DNA from 3 places in the Erwinia tasmaniensis Et1/99 genome. Region 2 is predicted to be linked to each of the others. Evidence: predicted binding sites of a transcription regulator. Region 2 holds the regulator's gene; each other region holds the start of a gene.
The links. The regulator PurR, encoded in region 2, represses purine synthesis genes. The targets are predictions, from matches to a motif close to CANGCAAACGTTTGCNTG.

Region 1: gcvT (glycine cleavage system aminomethyltransferase GcvT) is a predicted target of PurR. The motif match lies at 2,957-2,974, and genes of this name have one in related genera.
Region 3: purE (5-(carboxyamino)imidazole ribonucleotide mutase) is a predicted target of PurR. The motif match lies at 3,358-3,375, and genes of this name have one in related genera.

What each region holds. Positions count from the first base shown of each region.
Region 1 covers NC_010694.1:3,123,273-3,128,418, reverse strand. Annotated here, with positions in the region: gene ubiI (FAD-dependent 2-octaprenylphenol hydroxylase) at 1-1,028, shown strand, start outside; gene ETA_RS15210 (hypothetical protein) at 1,109-1,411, shown strand; gene ETA_RS15205 (Abi family protein) at 1,637-2,635, shown strand; gene gcvT (glycine cleavage system aminomethyltransferase GcvT) at 3,035-4,132, shown strand; gene gcvH (glycine cleavage system protein GcvH) at 4,156-4,542, shown strand; gene gcvP (aminomethyl-transferring glycine dehydrogenase) at 4,613-5,146, shown strand, end outside.
Region 2 covers NC_010694.1:2,046,632-2,051,777, forward strand. Annotated here, with positions in the region: gene rnt (ribonuclease T) at 82-744, shown strand; gene ETA_RS10135 (Grx4 family monothiol glutaredoxin) at 1,013-1,351, opposite strand; gene ETA_RS10140 (C40 family peptidase) at 1,734-2,585, shown strand; gene purR (HTH-type transcriptional repressor PurR) at 2,987-4,012, shown strand; gene punR (DNA-binding transcriptional activator PunR) at 4,000-4,941, opposite strand; gene punC (purine nucleoside transporter PunC) at 5,056-5,146, shown strand, end outside.
Region 3 covers NC_010694.1:2,745,296-2,750,441, reverse strand. Annotated here, with positions in the region: gene ybbP (putative ABC transporter permease subunit YbbP) at 1-1,624, shown strand, start outside; gene purK (5-(carboxyamino)imidazole ribonucleotide synthase) at 1,688-2,755, opposite strand; gene purE (5-(carboxyamino)imidazole ribonucleotide mutase) at 2,752-3,261, opposite strand; gene lpxH (UDP-2,3-diacylglucosamine diphosphatase) at 3,401-4,117, opposite strand; gene ppiB (peptidylprolyl isomerase B) at 4,117-4,611, opposite strand; gene cysS (cysteine--tRNA ligase) at 4,848-5,146, shown strand, end outside.

The DNA.
Region 1 (5,146 bases), 1.1 Mb from region 2:
GTTTGCTACAACATCTTGGCGTCTGGAGTGATGTTCTGAACAGGCGCGCCAGCGCCTATCACGGAATGGAGGTCTGGGACCGCGACAGCTTCGGTCATATCGCCTTTGACGACGAGCAGCAGGGGCTGGCGCATCTTGGGCATATCGTTGAAAACCGGGTGATCCATCAGGCGCTGTGGCAGCGTGCGCAGAGCCTGAGTGATATCACGCTCATAGCCCCTGCCGAGCTACAGCAGGTGGCCTTTGGCGATAACGAAGCCTTTGTTACCTTACGCGATGGCAGCATGATGACCGCGCGCCTGCTGGTGGCGGCAGACGGTGCCAACTCATGGCTGCGCAATAAAGCCGATATCCCACTGACCTTCTGGGATTATCAGCATCATGCGCTGGTCGCCAATGTCCGCACGGAAAAACCGCACCAGTCGGTAGCGCGTCAGGTGTTTCACGGTGACGGCATCCTGGCCTTTTTGCCGCTTAGCGATCCGCATCTTAGCTCTATCGTCTGGTCGCTGCCGCCACAGGAGTCTTCACGTCTGAATGAGATGCCGGAAGCGCTATTTAATCAGCAGTTGTCGGTGACCTTCGACCTGCGGCTCGGCCTGTGCGAGCTGGCCAGCGAGCGTAAAACCTTCCCATTAATGGGGCGCTATGCGCGTAGCTTTGCTGCCCATCGTCTGGCGCTGGTCGGCGATGCCGCCCATACCATTCATCCGCTGGCGGGGCAGGGGGTTAACCTTGGCTTTATGGATGCGGCTGAATTAATCGGTGAAGTGCGCCGCCTGCACCAGCAGGGAAAAGATATTGGTCAGCACCTCTATCTACGCCGCTACGAGCGCCGCCGTAAGCATAGCGCCGCCGTGATGCTGGCCAGCATGCAGGGGTTTCGCGAACTGTTTGAGGGTAATCATTCGGCGAAAAAAATCCTGCGTGATATCGGCCTGGCGCTGGCGGATAACCTGCCGGGGGTTAAGCCACGGCTGTTAAAACAGGCGATGGGCCTGCACGATCTGCCTGACTGGCTGCGTTAGCGCCGGTTTTTTTCATCCCAGCCGCCAGCGCGGTCAGAGCGAATTTGTTCATCTTTATGGATGAGAAGAGGTAAGGAGCTATGCCACTGAAAGGGAAGCCTGTTATTAATAACAAGAAGAGGCTAACTAAGCGTGTGCCGACCGGATTTAAGCTGCTTATTTTTTTGATGGCCTTTATTGTGCTCTATTTCTTGTTGACGTGGGTTAGCCAGATCATCTACGCCAACACGAATATCTGGCAAAGCGCCGCGACAGCGCTCGGTGATAACGATCGGCAGGGCTTCATCCTGTTAAGCCTGGTCGTCATTAGCCTGATTGTATCTCTGGTCTTTTACAACGTCGTTGTCCGTGCTATTGAGCGGCGGGTGAGTAATTCGAGCTGATGTCGGTTATTTAAAGCGATTGCCATTGCGCAACAGGCAAAAGCAGCCGGAGGGAGATTATATGCGGGAGTTTGATAGGTGAAACGAGAAAATCCACCGCGAGGGTGGCTTTTCCGGTACTAACTGTACGCTCAGGTCCGAAGAAATCTGAGCCTTGATAAAATCGATACTAACAAGTATTGACGATATGGTCAATAGCTTCGGCTATTGGCACCGGAGCCTTTCATGAACTTCGAAGACTATATTTCAGCCGAGCGCCTGAAAATTTACACCGATGTGCTTAAGCTGAAGCCGGACGAAGCGCTGGGCGGGTACAACTGGAATAAGACGCTCTGTAGTGCAATGCAGCCCCTGATGCACTGCCTTGAGGTCACGCTACGTAACAGTATTGATTATGCTATCCGTCATAATCCACCTCCTGGTGCGGTAAACCTGTGGCGCACTGATGCCAACTGGATATTTGACCTGCCGCGTTACATGGGTGACAAAGCCTGGATCCGTCAGGACAAACGCTATGCGCTGGATCGGCAGGGCAACATCCGCTACCGCCGCGGCATGCCGGTTTACGACAGGACCGCCTGGGAAGAGGACTGTATCCGGAAAGTCTCGAAACGTATAACGGATGCAGGAAAGGCGGTGACGGCTGAGCGCGTCATCTCCGGGCTGGACTTCGGCTTCTGGACCAACTTTCTGACGCCGGAATATGACGAGCCTCGCAACCGTAGCCTGCTGTGGCCGCACCTGATCGCAGATGTCTTTCCCGGCACGCCGCCGGGCACGCCACGCCATATCATCGCCCGTAAGTTCAGCCGTATCCGCGAGCTGCGTAATCGCCTGGCACATCATGAAGCCATCTGGAAATTTCAGTATGCAGATCCGATCACGGGAAAACCGGACTATCTTCGTCCCGTGTACGGCACGAACGCCTCACTTCACCTTCTTCTGATGGCCTGGCATGACACGCTGGACGCCTTATCGTGGGTGAGCCCGGCACGGTATGCCGCATTTCTGGCGGAGGGACATCACCGGCGCTTCGAAACGCTGGCCACCGCAGACGGCCTGTACAGTTTTACCGGCAGGGAACAGATAAGCAGCAGCCTGAACGTCAGCGGCAGCCGGGAAGCCAGGTTGCTGCTTTCCAGCTTGCGGCAGCAGAGGGTTATCCGCCTTACGGATCGGGGCCGCATTGTAGCAGTGATCGGCCCGGATTTTGTTCGTCTTTAAGTCACAAAGTTCATATTGAGATAGCGGTTATATTGGCGCACCATTTTCGCACATCATTTGAAATATTCTAATTTCACTTGGCTATTCGCATTAGTTAAAATAATGTCACAAGCGATCCTTCGCAGTGATTTTTTATTTGGCATTCATAAATCCTCTATTTTTAAACTGCATTTTTGCCGCCTGATTGCCATTAATGTGCGTTAATTCGCGTTTTTCTAGTGAAAAAAACTAGAAACTCAACGGTGGTATTTTTTGCCTTAGCCCGGATTCGACCTCGTTTACCTTATGGTTAATGAACAGAAACGGTGATAAGTTCAGCGGAAGGGTAACGTTTGCGTTCGGCCGCCGCTGGCGGTAACAGGCGCTCTTCAGCAACCGGATATCAGTCACAGGATGAATATGACCCAGCAAACCCCGTTATTCGCACAGCACCAGGCCAGCGGTGCAAGGATGGTGGATTTTCACGGATGGATGATGCCGCTGCACTACGGTTCGCAAATGGATGAACACCATGCGGTTCGCCGTGATGCCGGCATGTTCGACGTTTCTCATATGACCATTGTCGATCTGCATGGTGCTCGCACGCGCGAGTTTTTGCGCTATCTGCTGGCAAACGACGTCGCCAAACTGACCCAGCCGGGTAAAGCCCTGTATAGCGCGATGCTAAACGCCTCCGCTGGGGTGATCGACGATCTGATCGTCTATTTTATCAGCGAAGATTTCTTCCGCCTGGTGGTTAATTCGGCAACCCGCGAGAAGGATCTGGCGTGGATCGTAGAGCATGCGGCGGCGTACGGCGTTCAGCTGACCGAACGCGACGATCTGTCGCTGATCGCGGTTCAGGGGCCGAACGCGCAGCAAAAAGCGCAAAGCGTGTTTGATGACGCCCAGCGTGATGCCGTCAGCGCGATGAAACCCTTCTTTGGCGTGCAGGCGGGTGAACTGTTTATCGCGACGACCGGCTATACCGGCGAACCGGGCTATGAAATCGCCCTGCCGAATGAGCTGGCGGCCGAATTCTGGCAGCAGCTGCTGGCCGCCGGAGTCAGGCCCGCCGGGCTTGGCGCACGCGATACGCTGCGTCTTGAGGCCGGTATGAACCTGTATGGGCAGGAGATGGACGAGAAGGTCTCCCCGCTTGCGGCCAATATGAGCTGGACCATCGGCTGGGAACCGTCAGACCGCCAGTTTATCGGGCGCGAGATGCTGGAGATACAGCGCACCAAAGGCACGGAACGGCTGGTCGGTCTGATCATGACTGAAAAAGGCGTGCTGCGTAACGCGCTTCCGGTGCGCTTCAGCGATGCCGATGGCAACATGCTTGAGGGCGTTATCACCAGCGGTTCGTTCTCCCCCACTCTGGGGTGCAGCATTGCCCTCGCCCGCGTTCCGGCCGGCATTGGCGAACAGGCGGTGGTGCAAATTCGCAACCGCGCGATGCCGGTGACCGTGACCAAACCTGTTTTTGTCCGCGCCGGTAAACCGGTAACGAACTAATTTTGTCTCCCGGAGATATGTGAATGAGCAATGTACCAAACGAACTGAAATATCGCGACAGCCATGAATGGGTGCGCAAAGAAGCGGACGGCAGCTACAGCGTGGGGATCACTGAACATGCACAGGAGCTGCTTGGTGACATGGTGTTTGTCGATCTGCCTGAAGTGGGCAATCATTACAGACAGGGCGATGACTGTGCCGTGGCAGAATCGGTAAAAGCGGCTTCGGATATTTATGCTCCGCTCAGTGGCGAAATCATTGAGGTTAATAGCGCGCTGGCCTCAGAGCCGGAGCGGGTCAACAGCGCTCCGTACGGCGACGGCTGGCTGTTCCGTCTTAAAGCGAGCGATGAGGGCGAGCTGGCAACCCTGCTGGACGCTACGGCTTATCAGACCGCGATCGCTGAATAGCTTTGTCACCACCGGCGCGGGGCGGTGCCCCGCGCTCCGTCTTCCCCGCCCTATGCAGGATCTCTTGCCCATGACCCAGACACTCAGCCAGCTTGAACATCACGGCGCTTTTATCCAGCGCCATATCGGCCCGTCGCAGGAGCAGCAGTCGGCCATGCTGCGCGCCATTGGCGCTGCGTCCTTGCCCGATCTGATTACCTCGATTGTGCCTGCCGACATTCAGCTTCCCGGCCCGCCACCGATTGGCGAAGCGCTGACCGAGCATCTGGCGCTGACCGAGCATCTGGCGCTGGCCGAGTTGAAGGCGATTGCTGCGCAAAACCAGCGCTATAAATCCTGTATTGGCATGGGTTACACCCCGGTGCTGACGCCACCGGTTATCCTGCGCAACATGCTGGAAAATCCCGGCTGGTACACCACCTATACACCTTACCAGCCTGAAGTTTCCCAGGGGCGTCTTGAGGCGCTGCTTAATTTTCAGCAGCTAACCCTGGATCTGACCGGGCTGGATATCGCCTCCGCTTCACTGCTGGATGAAGCGACCGCTGCCGCCGAAGCGATGGCGATGGCGAAGCGGGTCAGCAGGCTGAAAAACGCCAACCGT
Region 2 (5,146 bases):
TCCTGGCGCTCCTTTCCCCCTCCCTGCTGCATCAATCAGCGAAATTTGCCATAATGCGCGCTGCCTTTTTTTGCCAATGAGATGTCGATGTCTGAATCTAATGAATTTAATACCTTAAGCAGCCGTTTTCGCGGTTTTTATCCAGTGGTGATAGACGTCGAGACGGCGGGCTTCGATGCTAAAACCAATGCCTTACTGGAGATCGCGGCGGTAACGCTGAAAATGGATAACGATGGCTGGCTGGTAAAAGACGAAACGCTTCATTTCCACGTTGAGCCCTTCCCCGGTTCGATTCTCCTTCCCGAAGCTCTGGCCTTCAACGGAATTGACCCCGCTAATCCTCTACGCGGCGCGGTCAGTGAATATGAGTCTCTGCACGCCATTTTTAAACTGGTGCGTAAAGGGATTAAGGACAGCGGCTGCAACCGGGCTGTAATGGTGGCACACAACGCCACTTTCGATCTCAACTTTATGAACGCTGCCGCGGAACGCGCCAGTTTGAAACGCAACCCATTCCATCCTTTCGTCACCTTCGACACGGCGGCGCTTAGCGGACTGGTACTGGGTCAAACCGTGCTGGCAAAAGCCTGTCATGCGGCCGGCATGACTTTTGACAGTTCGCAGGCACATTCAGCGCTTTACGATACCCTGCAAACGGCCGATCTCTTCTGTGAACTGGTTAACCGCTGGAAACGACTGGGTGGATGGCCCCTGCCTTTAGCCGCAAAGAGCGACGCAGATTAGCCCAGGCACACCCATCCCACGCCGGTTAAAGAGGTTGTACTTTACTCCCGGCAAACGCTGGCAGGAATGGAGGACGTTTTAATTCGGCTGGACATCCGGTCAGCGTAATTTTGGAGTGGATGGGCATGAAGCTGCTTAGGGACTCATCGCAGCAGCTTCATTATCAGGCTCCGGAGGTGCGGGAATTTGGCGTCGTCATGCCAGTCAGCTTATTCACTGACTGGCTCTAAAGCTCACAATATTGAACAGATAACGCCTGATATCACTCTTATTCTGCGGTGTCGGCAGGATATTTCTCGGCAGTCTCTTTGATCAACTGCTGCAGTTCACCACGCTGATACATTTCAATAATGATATCGCAGCCACCTACCAGCTCACCATCTACCCACAGCTGTGGAAACGTTGGCCAGTTAGCATATTTTGGCATTTCTGCACGAATGTCAGGGTTTTGCAGAATATCCACATAAGCAAAACGTTCGCCACAGGCAGAGAGCGCCTGTACCGCCTGAGCGGAAAAGCCGCAGCTTGGCAGCTTTGGGGAACCTTTCATGTATAACAGAATTGGATTTTCTGCGATCTGGCGCTGAATTTTTTCAACAGTACTCATAAATGCCTTCCTCAATACGATACTTTGTGTATAGGCTGTAGCCAGCTATGATTGTAGCTATTCTGGCCTGACGATGATAATGACATTTTCATCTGTCACTGACCACACGCAGTCAGGCGATCGGGTCATGATAACAAAATAACATTATCTTATGGTGCGTACCGCATCAGTTAACGACTTAACGTCAGAACATGCTGGGTTAAGCAACTGATTGTGCTCAATATTGAATCATATACTCGTTCTGTATTATTGTAACAAAAAAGGCCTTACTCTTTGCTCTCCAGTTAGTTTAGAATCGTTACAACTTTCTGCCTGCGCGCAGAAACCACTACTTACGATCGCGTTGCTGACCGTTGCGACGCATAAACTGTTAATGGAAATGATGCGTTTATTCCTTACGCTTTTCTTGTTGGCCTTTGCTCAGCTATTTTTCAATATGGCGCACGCATCGCCCCACACACTCATCAATGCAAATCAGCATAAAGCCGATCGCAATAGCGCGCGAGAAGATGAACGACGCAAGCGACGCCCGGTTAAAGCCTCCCCGACAAAAAAAGCCAAAGAGCAGCCGGTTAAAAAAGCAAAACAGCCCACAAAAGCAGCACATCTCACTCCGGCGCAGGATCACAAACTCACGAAGAAAGCGGCGACTAAGCAGCCAGCGCTGAAAGGCAAGAAAGTTAACGCACGGATAAGTCGTACGGCTAGCAAAAAAAAAGCACCGAAAAAGCATTACGGCAGACAGCGCGCGGAAAGCAGTTTAGCTAAGGTTGGCAAAGTCGATCCCTCAGCCCCGTTGAAACTCAGTAATGCACACCGCATTCGTTATCAAAAAGCCCGTGAAACCGCAGTCAGTAAACTAATGGGGCAGCTCGGTAAGCCCTATCTGTGGGGCGGCAGCTCCCCTAAGACTGGGTTCGACTGCAGCGGGCTTGTCTGGTATGCCTACAAAGATTTAGTTAAATTTAAAATCCCACGCACCGCGAATGAAATGTATCACCTGCGCGATGCGGCTCCGATCAAACGTGACCGTCTTGAGAAAGGTGATTTAGTGTTTTTCCGCATCAACGGAAGAGGCTCAGCCGACCACGTGGGGGTTTATCTTGGTGAAAATAAATTTATCCAGTCGCCAAGGACAGGAAAAGACATTCAGGTCAGTGCGCTTAGCGACGATTACTGGCAGGAACATTATGTGGGTGCTCGTCGCGTTATGACACCGAAAACGATTCGTTAGCGGCTTTTTTCCACAGCGGGCCACAAGCAGACCCTCTGGCCCGTGACACGCCCCCCTTTCATGCTGCAGCTCCCCAAAGCCGTCGATCCGAACGCGGCTGACGATTTTCATCCTCGCGAGCGAATTGTGACGTTCCGATCCAGCAAAAATTCCTGTCCTTACGGGCAAAATTCTCGTTTTCTTTGCGCAGCCTTGATAGAATTCCCCTCTTAATTTGCGCAACAGCCGCTAAACCCGATGCGATCGGTTCCGTGCACCCTGTTGCGGGCAGATTTCTTCTCTTCCCGCCCCCTTTAGACAACCCCAATAATTCTGGCCCAACGGGAAGAGCCTGGGCTAAGGCAAACGTTTAACAAACCGGTTATCAGGGGGTTACTGATAACACCAGGAGTACGATTTACATGGCAACAATTAAGGATGTGGCAAAGCGCGCCGGTGTTTCCACCACCACCGTGTCTCACGTCATCAATAAAACACGCTTTGTCGCCGATGAGACCCGTGAAGCGGTGTGGGTTGCAATCAAAGAATTGCATTACTCCCCCAGCGCCGTAGCACGCAGCCTCAAGGTAAACCACACCAAAACGATTGGTCTGCTGGCAACATCAAGTGAAGCCCCCTATTTTGCTGAAATCATTGAGGCGGTAGAAAACAGCTGCTTTGCCAAAGGCTATACCCTGATCCTGGGTAACGCCCATAACAATATAGAAAAGCAGCAGGCTTACCTGTCAATGATGGCGCAAAAACGTGTTGATGGCCTGCTGGTCATGTGCTCTGAATACCCGGACGCGCTGATTTCAATGCTTGAAGATCACCGCAATATTCCTATGGTTGTTATGGACTGGGGCAAGTCGCGCGGTGATTTTACCGATACGGTATTGGATAATGCGTTTGAGGGCGGGTATCTTGCCGGGCGCTATTTGATTGAACGCGGACACCGGGATATTGCCGCCATCCCAGGCCAGCTGGAGCGCAACACCGGTGGCGGACGCCATGCGGGATTTTTGAAAGCTCTGACTGAAGCGGGCATCGTTCTGCGGGAAGAATGGCTGGTACAGGGAGATTTCGAACCTGAATCCGGCTACCGCGCGATGCAACAAATCCTGGCGCAGAAACAACGCCCGACCGCGGTTTTCTGCGGCGGAGATATTATGGCAATGGGCGCAATCTGCGCAGCCGATGAAATGGGCCTGCGGGTCCCCCAGGATATTTCGGTCATTGGCTATGATAACGTGCGCAACGCCCGTTATTTCACTCCGGCATTGACCACCGTACACCAACCGAAAGAGCGTCTTGGTGAAACCGCATTCAATATGTTACTTGACCGCATCACCAGCAAGCGCGAAGAGTCGCAAACCATTGAAGTGTACCCTACTTTGATTGAAAGACGCTCGGTGGCGGACGGCCCTTACCGCGACTACCGCCGCTGATCTTGTATCACTGTCGTATTGGATTGCTCACTCAACCATTCGGCGTTAAGGGTTTCAGTGCTACCAAGATATTCCAGCAGCCAGCTCAGCGCCGGTGAGGCGCTTTGCTCTGACCAGGTCAGGCAGCATGGGCTGTCCGGGAAGGGCGAACTCAGCGTCAGTTCACACAATATATTTTGCTGTAATAACGGCTGCGCAAAATGTCCCGGAACCATGCCAACACACAACCCCGCTCGCAGGCAGTCAAAGGCACTTTCCCAGTCAGGAACGACCAGCCGCCGTTGATTATCAAGCGTCCAGGTTGTGCGTTTGGGTAGCGCACGCGAGGTATCTTCCATGACCAGCGAAGGCCACTCGCGTACCGATCCTTCCGTCAGCAGCCCCGGCCGTCCGACTAACGGATGTTGTGCATTGACCACGCAGCGCCAGTTCAGGCTGCCCATATCCCGAAACGCAAAACGCCCCCCCACCGGGATCGCCTGGGTAGCGCCTATCGCCACATCCGCGCGACCGTCCGCCAGCGCATCCCAAACGCCGTTGAAGACTTCTGGCATGATATGCAGCTCCATATCTGGGAAATGGCGGTAAAAATCCACCACCAGCTGCCGGGTCCGCGATGGCCGGACCATACGATCAACGGCGATATTGAGCTGCCCCCGCCAGCCGTTTGCTACCTGTTGGCAACGGCGACGGGTGGCAAGCATTTTTTTGATAACAGATCTGGCCTCTTCGCTAAATACACGACCGGCATCGGTCAGCACCACGTCACGATGCCGCCTTTCAAATAAACTGACGGCCAGCCACTCCTCCAGCTGACGCACCGTATAGCTTACCGCAGAAGGAACGCGGTGCAGTTCAGCGGCAGCGGCGGTGAAACTTCCGGTTCGGGCCACGGCATCAATGACTTCGAGTGAATGTTCAGACCACATATCCAGCCTTCAAAAATTTTCATAACAGTCAACGAATATTAGCGTTTCACAGGCCGCCCCGCACGCGATTACACTGCGCCAGCAAAAAAAACCGTATGACAAGAGCAAATCTGTATGAATTCGAAAGGTTTTATGATTTACCTGGCGCTGCTGAGCATGCTGGGCTTTCTCGCCACCGATATGTACCTGCCAGCATTTGGCGTAA
Region 3 (5,146 bases), 700 kb from region 2:
CTATTGCCGCAGCCGTTACGATCTGGTGGCGGTGTTGAAAACGCTGGGCGCAAACCGCTACGCCCTGCGTAAGCTGATCGTCGGCCAGTGGCTGGCGGTACTGCTATTGGCTGGAGTGGTCGGTAGCGCAATCGGCCTCGGTTTTGAAACCCTGCTGCTGCGCATGCTGCGCCCGGTGTTACCGGGAGAGTTACCGGCCGCCAGCGGCTGGCCGTGGCTGTGGGCGCTGGGGTCGTTGTTTACTATTTCGCTGCTGGTAGGACTCCGGCCGTATCGCCTGCTGCTGGCCACCCAGCCGCTGCGCGTGCTGCGCCGTGACGCGGTGGCGAATATCTGGCCGCTGAAGTTCTACCTGCCAGCCATGTTGCTGGTGGTGATCGGCCTGCTGGCGCTGTTGGTGGGGGGAAGCAAGCTGCTGTGGGCGCTGGTGGCGGGGATTGTGCTGCTGTCATTGCTGCTGGGGGCCATTGGCTGGGGCGGCCTGCTGCTGCTTAGGCGCCTGACGCTGCGCAATCTGGCGTTTCGCCTGGCGGTTAACCGCCTGCTGCGCCAGCCCTGGACCACCCTTAGCCAGCTGGCGGCATTTTCGCTGTCGTTTATGCTGCTGGCGCTGCTGCTGGTGATGCGTGGCGATCTGCTGGACCGGTGGCAGCAGCAGCTGCCGCCGGACAGCCCGAACTACTTCCTGCTCAATATCACCGCGCAACAGGTGCCGCAGGTGACGTCTTTCCTGCAACGGCATCAGGTGCAGCCGGAAACCTTCTACCCGGTGGTGCGCGCACGACTAACCGGCATTAATCAGCAGCCGGCAGATCCGGCACGGGATGAATCGCTCAACCGTGAACTGAATCTGACCTGGCTAAAAGACCTGCCGGGGCACAACCCGTTGACCGCAGGCAGCTGGCCGCCGCAGAAAGGCGAAGTCTCGATAGAACAGGGGCTGGCCGAACGGCTGGGAGTGAAGCTGGGCGATACGTTAACCTTTACCGGGGATACCCAGCAGTTCAGCGCTAAAATCAGCAGTCTGCGTAAGGTGGACTGGGAAAGCCTGAAGCCCAACTTCTTTATCATTTTCCCGCCCGGCGCGCTCGACAATCAGCCGCAGAGCTGGCTGACCAGCTTCCGCGTCAATGACAATAACGCGCTGCTGGCGCAGCTCAACCGCCAGTTTCCAACCTTAAGCCTGCTGGATATTGGCACGATCTTACGCCAGATAGGACAGGTGCTGGCGCAGGTGAGTCAGGCGCTGGAGATCATGGTGGTGCTGGTGACCGCCTGTGGCGTGCTGCTGCTGTTGGCACAGATCCAGGTCGGAATGCATCAGCGGCGTCAGGAGCTGGTGGTCTACCGTACGCTGGGCGCCAGCAAGAAGCTGCTGCGTACCACGCTGTGGTGCGAGTTTGCGCTGCTTGGCGTGGTATCGGGCGTGGCGGCGACCATCGGGGCTGAGGTGGCGCTGTGGGGATTGCAGCGCAAGGTGTTTGACTTCCCGTGGCAGCCGGACTTTGTGCTGTGGCTGGCGCTGCCGTTAACCGGCGCGCTGCTGCTGTCGCTGTGCGGCGGCTGGCTGGGCGTGCGCCTGCTGAAGGGCAGGGCGCTGTTCCGCAGGTATGAAGCGGGCTGACGGGGAGCCGTATGACGCGGCGGGCGTGAAATTTTCATTTTTGCAGCCCGCCGGGTTACTGGCTTAGGCGAGTTTATCCACGGCCCAGGCGATACCGCTGGCATATTCCGCAGGCAGCATGGGCACCAGAGCAGTGAGCGCGCTGCTCAGTGCCCGTGGGCTGGCATCAGCCAGGTTAAGATGGCCGACTTTACGCCCGGCACGCACCTCTTTCTCATACCAGTGCAGGTGCACCAGCGGCTCGCTGAGCCATGCCGTATTGAGATCGGTGCCGATCAGGTTGACCATGACTGCCGGGGTATTGACCACCGGGGCAGGCAGCGGCAGGTTGAGAATGGCGCGCAGATGCAGTTCAAACTGGCTGATGGACGCGCCGTTTTGCGTCCAGTGACCGCTGTTATGCACGCGGGGTGCCAGCTCATTGATCAGCAGGCCTTCCGGCACCACAAAGCACTCCATCGCCATGACGCCAACGTAGTTCAGCTCATTCATAATCGCCGACAGCATGCGCTCAGCCTGCTGTTGGTGCTGTGCATCGACGGCTGGCAGCACAACGCTGGTGCGCAGAATACCGTCCTGATGCAGGTTATGAGTCAGCGGGTAGAACACCGTGCTGCCGTCATGGCCGCGCGCGCCGACCAGCGACATTTCACCTGAAAAATTGATACCCCGTTCGACGATACAGTCGCCGTAACATTCACCCGGCAGCGTAGCGGTTTCGTGGACGCGCAGACGCCACTGGCCACGGCCGTCGTAGCCGCCGGTGCGGCGTTTGACGATCGCCAGTTCACCGAGGTCAGAAAACACCTGCGGCCATTGGTCGGACGAGGAGAGCAGCTGCCAGGGGGCCGTTGCCAGGCCCAGACGGTCGAGCAGCTGCTTCTGCGTCAGGCGATCTGCCAGCAGCGGGAAGATATCGCGGTTAACAAAGGCGCGATGATCGGCCAGTTCCCGTGTCAGCGCGGTTTCCGGCCAACGTTCAATCTCGGCGGTGATGACGCTTTGCGCAATCGGCAGCGCCTGTGGTTCGGCATCCAGGCCGACCGGATAAACGGTGATCCCCAACGGTTCAGCGGCCTGGCGCAGCATGCGCCCGAGCTGACCGTTGCCTAATACGCAGACCGGCTTCATGCTTCCTCCCGCGGATCCGGGTTGTTCAGCACCTCGTCCGTCTGCGCCTGTCGCCAGTTCGCGAGGCGCAGCGCCAGGCCACCGTCATGCAGGGCGAGAATTTGCGCCGCCAGCAGGGCGGCGTTGGCGGCCCCGGCTTTACCAATCGCCAGCGTGCCGACCGGAATGCCGCGCGGCATCTGCACGATGGAATACAGGCTGTCGACCCCGCTCAGCGCGGCGCTCTGTACCGGCACGCCGAGTACCGGCACCAGCGTTTTCGCCGCCAGCATCCCCGGCAGATGCGCCGCGCCGCCTGCACCCGCAATAATCACCTGATATCCGTTATCCGTCGCCTGTTCGGCAAAGCTGAACAGCTTGTCCGGCGTGCGGTGGGCTGACACCACTTCACAGTGAAACGGAACGTCCAGGCTGGTGAGGACTTCCGCAGCAAACTGCATGGTGGCCCAGTCACTTTTGGAACCCATAACAATAGCAATGCGGGCCGGTGTGGCGTTGGATGACATGCGGGTCTGACTCCTGTGATTGTAAAACGTCACCGTGGCAGCGCAGAGGCTGGCTACCGGGTGGGAAGGGCAGAGAGAATATCACGACTGCGCGGCAAGGAAAACGGTTGCGTAGCGCGAAATGGCCGCTAATAGCGCTTCAGAAGGGGAAGGAAATCAGCCGGGTTTCATCGGCGCTGACTCTTATCATAGAGCCTTGCTGGTGCCAGGCTCCCAGCACCAGGCGTTGTGCCGGCCGGTCATTGATTTCAAGCGGGTGTACCGCCGGGCGATGCGTATGGCCGTGGATCAGCAGCGGCGTGTTGTGACGAACCATCGTCTCCGTTACCGTCTGCGGGTTAACGTCCATGATCGCCATATCTTTACTGCTGTTTGCCTGTTTACTCCCGTCACGCATTTTTAACGCGATACGCTGGCGCACAAACAGCGGCAGGGCGAGGAACAGCTTTTGCAGCCAGCGCTGCTGTACCTTCTGACGAAAACGCTGATAGCCGCTATCGTCAGTGCACAGCGTATCGCCGTGCATGATCAGCAGACGTTTTCCATACAGTTCCAGCACCTGTTCTTCCGGCAGCAGCGTCATGCCGGACGCACGAGCAAAGCGCTTGCCCAGCAGAAAGTCGCGATTACCGTGAATAAAGTAGCAGGGGATATCGAGCTGGCGCAGTGCCAGAGCAATCTCTGCATGCAGCGGGTTGGGATCGTCGTCACCAATCCAGGCTTCAAACAGGTCGCCCAGAATATACAGCGCATCGGCGTGCTGTGCTTCACGTCGCAAAAAATGCAGAAAACCGGCAGTGATTGCCGGTTCTTCAGAACACAGATGGAGATCTGCGATAAACAGCGTGTGCGGCATTATTCGCTGACGGTCACTTTCTGAATGATCACGTCATCTTTTGGCACATCCTGATGCATGCCGCTGCGGCCGGTAGAGACGGCTTTGATCTTCTCAACCACGTCCATCCCTTCAACCACTTCAGCGAACACGCAGTAACCCCAGCCCTGGAGGCTTTCGTCACGGAAGTTCAGGAAGTCGTTGTCGGCCACGTTGATAAAGAACTGGGCGGTCGCCGAGTGTGGTGCCTGGGTACGCGCCATTGCCAAAGTGCCTTTGGTGTTTTTCAGGCCGTTGCTGGCTTCGTTACGGATCTCATCTTTGGTGTCTTTCTGCTTCATGCCTGGCTCAAAACCACCGCCCTGGACCATAAAACCGTTGATCACACGGTGAAAGATGGTGTTGTCGTAAAAGCCTTCGCGGCAGTATTCAAGGAAGTTTTTTACGGTAGCCGGGGCCTTATCGTCAAAAGTTTTGATGACGATATCGCCATGATTAGTCTGGAAAGTAACCATTTTCTCATCCTGTCAGGGTTGCAGTATTTAACAGTGGGCGCCGGAAGTGCAGACAAAAGTCCTCCCCTGGCGGCAGACGGCTTTTATATCACAAATTGTGATAGCTCGTCAGCAATGCTGCATAACGGGGCTGGCGGATAACCCTGCTTTGCGTAGCGCTGCACGAAAAAATACGTCAGAATGTCTCATTAACCTGCTTATCGTTAACCCACACACGCTTAAAACGGAATGTCTCAATGCTAAAGATTTACAACACCCTGAGTCGTCAAAAAGAGGAATTTAAACCCATACATGCCGGTAAAATCGGCATGTACGTGTGTGGTATTACCGTTTACGACCTGTGCCATATCGGCCACGGCAGAACCTTTGCCGCCTTTGATGTGGTGGCGCGCTACCTGCGCTACAGCGGCTATCAGCTGAAATATGTGCGTAACATCACCGATATCGATGACAAAATTATCAAACGTGCGCAGGAGAACGGCGAATCCATTGAGCAGCTGACCAACCGTATGATTGGCGAAATGCACAAGGACTT